One region of the Acidovorax sp. ST3 genome, then DNA from elsewhere that is predicted to be linked to it. Evidence: riboswitches for the same ligand, from Rfam matches in the RefSeq annotation. Region 1 holds a riboswitch; the other holds the start of a gene.
The links. A riboswitch is a leader RNA that binds a small molecule or an ion and turns the genes downstream of it on or off. The one in region 1 is predicted to bind thiamine pyrophosphate.
Positions count from the first base shown of each region.

Region 2: linked by a shared signal. The riboswitch ahead of thiC (phosphomethylpyrimidine synthase ThiC) and the one ahead of DNK89_RS03910 (cytosine permease) in region 1 are both predicted to bind thiamine pyrophosphate.

Region 1 covers NZ_QKVP01000001.1:875,651-879,010, reverse strand. The annotation lists gene thiD (bifunctional hydroxymethylpyrimidine kinase/phosphomethylpyrimidine kinase) at 1-530, shown strand, start outside; gene DNK89_RS03910 (cytosine permease) at 615-1,895, opposite strand; TPP riboswitch at 1,965-2,069, opposite strand; gene DNK89_RS03905 (NAD(P)/FAD-dependent oxidoreductase) at 2,125-3,165, opposite strand; gene fdxA (ferredoxin FdxA) at 3,212-3,360, opposite strand, start outside.
Region 2 covers NZ_QKVP01000006.1:40,349-43,708, reverse strand. The annotation lists gene lpxC (UDP-3-O-acyl-N-acetylglucosamine deacetylase) at 1-881, shown strand, start outside; gene DNK89_RS24595 (hypothetical protein) at 894-1,070, shown strand; TPP riboswitch at 1,125-1,248, shown strand; gene thiC (phosphomethylpyrimidine synthase ThiC) at 1,370-3,274, shown strand.

The DNA of each region.
Region 1 (3,360 bases):
TGGACCCGGTGATGGTGGCCACCAGTGGCGACCGGCTGATTGCGCAGGAGACGGTGGCCGTGCTGGTCCGAGAGCTGTTTCCGCTGGCCGAGGTGGTCACGCCCAACCTGGACGAGGCCGGTTGGCTGCTGGGGCGCCGTATCGAAGGCGTGGAGGCGCTGGAGCTGGCCGCGCAAGACCTGCTGCGGCTGGGCGCCCGCGCCGCATTGCTCAAAGGCGGGCACTTGCCGGGCGACTGGGTGGTGGATGTGCTGGCCGTACAGGGTGGAGAACACGAATCAGGACACGGCCACCGGTTGCAGTCACAACGCATTGCCACCCACAACGGGCATGGCACGGGATGCACCCTGTCGTCTGCGATTGCAGCCCACTTGGCGCTGGGCCTACCGCTGGAGCAGGCCGTGGAGCAGGCACGGGCCTACATCCTGGGGGCTATTGCTGCCGGAGCGAATGTCACCACCGGCCGGGGCCACGGCCCCCTCAACCACGGCTACGCGCCGGTGGCACAGCGGGTGTTTCAGGCGCCATAGAGCGTTTTACTAGGTGTTTTGAGGCGCAAGCGCTAGTCAACAATGCGCTGAGTGCTCCTCTTTTGATAGTGCTTTGGCGGCGACTCAGCGTGCCTTGGGCCTTGTCGCCCATGCCAGCACAAAGCTGAACGCCAGCGCGGGCAGCGCAGAGCCCGCGTCAGGCAGCACCTTGGGCGCCAGGTGGTACACCGCGATGCCGGCCAGCCAAATGGCTACAGGCGCCACATTCACCTTGCGCGCTGTCGCCAGCAGGGCGGGCGCATCGGTGCCAAAGGCCAGGCGTCCGAGGATCACGCCAAACAGCGGCACAAACACCGAGCTGAGCAGCAGCAGAAACGGTTCCAGGCTGTGCATGGGCAGCACCAGTGCCAGCCCGGTGCACAGCGCGGCCACCAGCAGGCCCCAGGCGCGCACACCCCAGCGCGGCAGCAGGCTATGGGCCGACACGGCGCCTGAATACGCATCGCCATAGGCGTTGTCCACCTCGTCGATCAGGATCAGCGACAGCGCAATCAGCCCGCCTTGGGCCAGCAGCAGCGCCTGCACCAGGTCCTGGCTGGGCAAGGTCAGCGCCACCAGCACACCCAGGCTGTAGCACCAGATGTTGGCTAGCGCATAGCCCAGCCACGTGCCGCGCAATGCGGAGCCGCCGTTTTTGCCATGGCGGGCATAGTCCGCCACCAGTGGTAGCCACGAGATGGGCATGGCGATCACCAGGTCGAGCGCGGGCAGCACGCCCATGCCGCCGTCGCCCTTGCGCGTCCACAGCGCTTCAAAGCCTTGCGTTTGTGCCAGCGACAAAAACTGCCACGACAGCCACAGCAGCGACAACACCACCAGCGGCAGCGCAATGCGTGCAATCAGCTTGCGCACCAGCTGCACCATCGATCCGCTGATCAGCAGCATCACCACGCCGCCCCACAGCAGCGTGGCCAGTACGGGCCAGTGGGCTCCCGCCATGGCGCCCGACTGCTGGCCGATGGCCACGGTGGCATCGCGCATCACCACCAGCTCGAACGTGCCCCAGCCCACCAGCTGCACGATGTTCAGGATGATGGGCAGGCTGGCAAACGTGCGGCCATACACCGCGTGCATCAGCCCCGCACTGGCCAGGCCGCTGTCGCAGCCCAGCTTGGCCACCCAGCCCAGCAGGCCCGCACCCACGATGGAACCGGCCACGATGGCGATCAGGGCCTCTTTGGTACCCAGCGCAGGCATCAGATAAGCACCCACCTGCATGACCAGCAGGCCCACACCCAGGCTGAACCAGAGCGAGGCGTGGTCATGCCACTGGAAAACGCGGCGGTCGGATGAGACAGGGGCCAGCGCTTCGTTGGCGGCGTGCGTGGCGGGCGATGAGGACATGGAATGGCTCCGTAAGCAGATACAGAGCAGGGGCGGCCCGCCGGTGCGCCCTGACTTCTTCAGAGCCGTGCCGTGTCGGACTTGCTTCCCTGCGCGAGGATGATCTCAATCAGGTTCAAAGGGACTCTCTCAGTCGAGGCGGGCGGGCCCACATCGACACCCCTAGCGGTAGCGCTTGCTAAAGCAGCGCGCTGCGGATTGTAGTGGTGTGCGGCCGTCGCGCGCCCAGTCAGGCAGCGGTGGCCGGGGCCACGCCCAGCAACTGGTGCAGGCGCGGGCTGGTGGTGGTGTATTGCAGCGCCACCTTGTCGCCCTTGAGCGCCTCGGCCGCGCCAAAGGCGGCCAGCGTGGCCTCGTGGAAGCCACACAGGATGAGCTTGCGTTTGCCGGGGTAGGTGTTGATGTCGCCAACGGCGTAGATGCCGGGCACGCTGGTGCGGAAGGCTTCGGTGTCCACGACCAATTGTTTGCGGTCCATGGCGATGCCCCAGTCGGCGATGGGGCCGAGGCGGGGCGAAATGCCCAGTACCGCCACCAGCAGGTCCAGCGCCAGGGCGCGGGTGCTGCCGTCCGCATCTACGACTTGCAATGCAGTGAGGCGGTCACCCGCAGTGTCGATGCCGGTGATCTGCGCGGCCTCGACATGGATGCGACCTGCGTCGCGCAATTGCTGCAGGCGTTGCAGCAAGGCTTCAGGCGCCTGGAAGACGTCGCGGCGGTGCAGCAGGCTCACGCGGGCGGCCTGGCCTTGTTCGGCCAGTTCCACGGCGCGGGCCACGGCGGGCTCGTCGCCGCCGTGCACGACCACGTGGCGCCCGGTCACATCCACCGTCGCGGGCAGGCTTTGGTAGTGGACCTGGGTGCCGACAAACCGCTCGATGCCGTCCACCTTGAGGGTGCGCGGCACAAAGGCGCCCACGCCTGCGGCAATGAACACGCTGCGGGCCAGCAGTTGTGCGCCTTGCGAGGTTTCGACCAGCAGGCGCCCGTCCGCTTGTACGGTGAGGGCGGACACCAGCGCGTTCAGGTGCCACTGGGTCTTGAACGGCGCGATCTGCTGAAGCAGCAGGCCGGCCAGCTCACGCCCGGTGCACACTGGGATGCCCGGGATGTCGTAGATGGGTTTGTCGCCGTACAGCTCGACGCACTGGCCGCCCGCATGGGGCAGGGCGTCGATCAGGTGGGCGGTGATGCCTTGCAGGCCCAGCTGGAAGACCTGGAACAGGCCCACGGGACCTGCGCCGATGACAACGGCATCGGTCTCCACCACGGTGGGCGCTTGCAAAGTCTCGGTCACCAGTGGGGCGCGCGGCAGGTTACTTGATCAGTTCGTTGACCTTGCCCGGCTTGCCGTTCCACTCGTCGGCGTCGGGCAGTGCAGGCTTGCGCTTGGTGATGCTCTTCCAGCCGTCGGCAAAGGCCAGGTCGGCGTTGAGCTTGATGAAGGCGATCTGGTCGGCCGGCA
Region 2 (3,360 bases), on a different contig from region 1:
GTGTGGGTCTGCACAGCGGCCAGCGGGTCGAGTTGACCCTGCGGCCCGCGCAGCCGGACACGGGCATCGTGTTCCGGCGGGTGGACCTGCCACAGCCGGTAGACATTCCCATCCGTGCCGAGGCGGTGACGGACACGCGGCTGGCGTCTACCATCGCGGTGGGCAATGCCAAGGTGCACACCGTGGAGCACCTGATGTCGGCCTGCGCGGGGCTGGGCATTGACAACCTCTACGTGGACATCACGGCCGAAGAGGTCCCCATCCTCGACGGGTCTTCGGCCTCGTTCGTGTTCCTGCTGCAGAGCGCCGGGGTGGAGCTGCAGAACGCCCCCAAACGCTTCATCCGCGTCACCCGCCCCGTGGAGGTGCGCGAGGGCGAAGGCGCCAACGCCAAGTGGGCGCGCCTCACGCCGTACCACGGCTACAAGCTCAGTTTTGAAATCGACTTTGACCACCCCGCCGTGGACTCCACCGGCCAGCGCGTGGAGTTTGACCTGGGGCAAGGCAACTACAGCCGCGACATTGCTCGCGCGCGCACCTTTGGCTTCACCCGTGATGTCGAAATGATGCGCTCCAACGGCCTGGCGCTGGGCGGCGGGCTGGACAACGCCATCGTCATGGACGACTACAAGGTGCTCAACAGCGACGGCCTGCGCTACGACGACGAGTTCGTGAAGCACAAGATACTGGATGCCATGGGCGACCTGTACCTCATTGGCAAGCCGCTGCTGGCCGACTACAGCGCCTTCCGCTCGGGCCATGCCATGAACAACCTGCTGCTGCGCGAGCTGCTGGCCCAGCGCGATGCCTGGGAGGTGGTCACGTTCGAGGATGAACGCCAGGCCCCCACCGGCTTTGCGCAGCCCGCGCGCGCCTGGTAGGGCCCGCTGACCATGTTGATCTTTCGCTGGCTGGCCATGCTGCTGCTCTTGGCGGCGGCCGTGTCGTTCGCGTTTTATGCCGGCACCGGGCAGCCGCGCTACAAGCGCCTGGGGCTCGTCATTCTCAAGTGGACGGTGATTGCCGCTGTGTTCTTCTTTGCGGTGATTCTCATCGGCCGCCTGGCCTGATGTATCGGCTGATTCGCGGGCTCTGCGGGCCCGTTTTTCCTCTGCCCTATACTCGCGCCTGCTCCGGGGTGTGCTGATGCGCTGAGATGCAAGGGTCCTGAAGGAATTCAGGCGAGCTTGCGAACCCGACGAACTTGATCCGGTTCATACCGGCGGAAGAAGAGCCGACCTCCTTGTCCCCGTGCCCGCAGTCCCTGTGGGCACGCCTTGCCTCAGGGGCTGCCATGCGCAGCCGCCCGAGGGGCGCACAGGTCCATTCCGGAGCAGACCCACCGCCACCGGAACCAGGAGACCTGCCCATGAACGCCCCCGACCCTCACACCCCACTGGCCAGCGCTGAAAAGTTTGCCGAGCTGCTCGCCCGCACCCGCGAACCCTTCCCCGCATCGCGCAAGGCCTATATCCCCGGCCAGTTGCACGCCGACCTGCGCGTGCCCGTGCGTGACATCGCGCTCACCAACGGCGAGCTGGTCAGCGTGTACGACACCTCGGGCCCCTACACCGACCCGAACGCCGTGATCGATGTGCGCCAAGGCCTGGCCAGCGTGCGTGGCGGCTGGATCACCGGCCGTGGCGATGTGGCGCACTACGAAGGCCGCGCGCCCGTGGCGCTGGACGACGGGCAAAAGAGCGAAGACGCGACCCGCCTGGCCCAGCTGCGTGCCGAAGCCGCCGCCCTGCAGCGCAAGCCCCTGCGTGCCAAGGCAGGCGCCAACGTCACCCAGATGCACTACGCCAAGAAGGGCATCATCACGCCCGAGATGGAATACGTGGCCATTCGCGAAAACGGCAAGCGCGAGTGGATGGAGCAGTACATGGCTGATGCAGGCCGTGAGAAGCGTCTGATGGGCAACCCCATGGGCGCCAGCATTCCGCGCATCATCACGCCCGAATTCGTGCGCGACGAAGTGGCCCGGGGCCGCGCCATCATCCCCGCCAACATCAACCACCCCGAGGTGGAGCCGATGGCGATTGGCCGCAACTTCCTGGTCAAGATCAACGCCAACATTGGCAACTCGGCCGTCACGTCCAGCATTGAAGAAGAAGTGGAAAAGCTTGTGTGGGCCATCCGCTGGGGCGCCGACAACGTGATGGACCTGTCCACCGGCAAGAACATTCACACCACGCGCGACTGGATCGTGCGCAATTCGCCCGTGCCGATTGGCACGGTGCCCATCTACCAGGCGCTGGAAAAGGTGGGCGGCGTGGCCGACGACCTGACCTGGGCCATCTTCCGCGACACGCTGATCGAGCAGGCTGAGCAGGGCGTGGACTACTTCACCATCCACGCGGGCGTGCGTCTGGCCTACATCCACCTCACGGCGCAGCGCCGCACGGGCATCGTCTCGCGCGGCGGCTCCATCATGGCCAAGTGGTGCATGGCCCACCACCGCGAGAGCTTCCTGTACGAGCACTTCGAGGACATCTGCGACATCATGAAGGCGTACGACGTGTCGTTCAGCCTGGGTGATGGCCTGCGCCCTGGCTGCGCATCGGACGCGAATGACGAAGCGCAGTTTGCCGAGCTGCGCACCCTGGGCGAGCTGACCCAGGTGGCCTGGAAGCACGACGTGCAGACCATGATCGAAGGCCCCGGCCACGTGCCCATGCACATGATCCAGGCCAACATGACCGAGCAGCTCAAGACCTGCCACGAGGCGCCGTTCTACACCCTGGGCCCGCTGACCATCGACATCGCGCCGGGCTATGACCACATCGCCAGCGCGATTGGCGCGGCCATGATCGGCTGGATGGGCACGGCCATGCTGTGCTACGTGACGCCCAAGGAGCACCTGGGCTTGCCCGACCGTGACGACGTGAAGCAAGGGATCATTGCCTACAAGATTGCCGCCCACGCGGCCGACGTGGCCAAGGGCCACCCCGGCGCCCGCTCGCGCGACGATGCGCTCAGCCAGGCGCGCTTCGACTTCCGCTGGCAGGACCAGTTCAACCTGGGCCTGGACCCGGAGACGGCCAAGGAATACCACGACGAGACCCTGCCCAAGGACTCGGCCAAGGTGGCGCATTTCTGCTCGATGTGTGGGCCCAAGTTCTGCTCGATGAAGATCACCCAGGAAGTGCGCGACTTTGCCGCGCAAAAGGGCGTGGCCGAGGCCGAAGCCCTGGCCCAGGGCATGCAGGCCAAGGCGGCCGAGTTCCAGCAGGGTGGTGGCGAGTTGTACATCCCGCTCAAGCCGGTGTAACGACGGGGCAATAAGCACAGCTACTGGCCCCGAGGTTTCCCTGAAAGAGCTTATGGGGGCCGTGCTTACCCTGTGCGGCAGGCGGC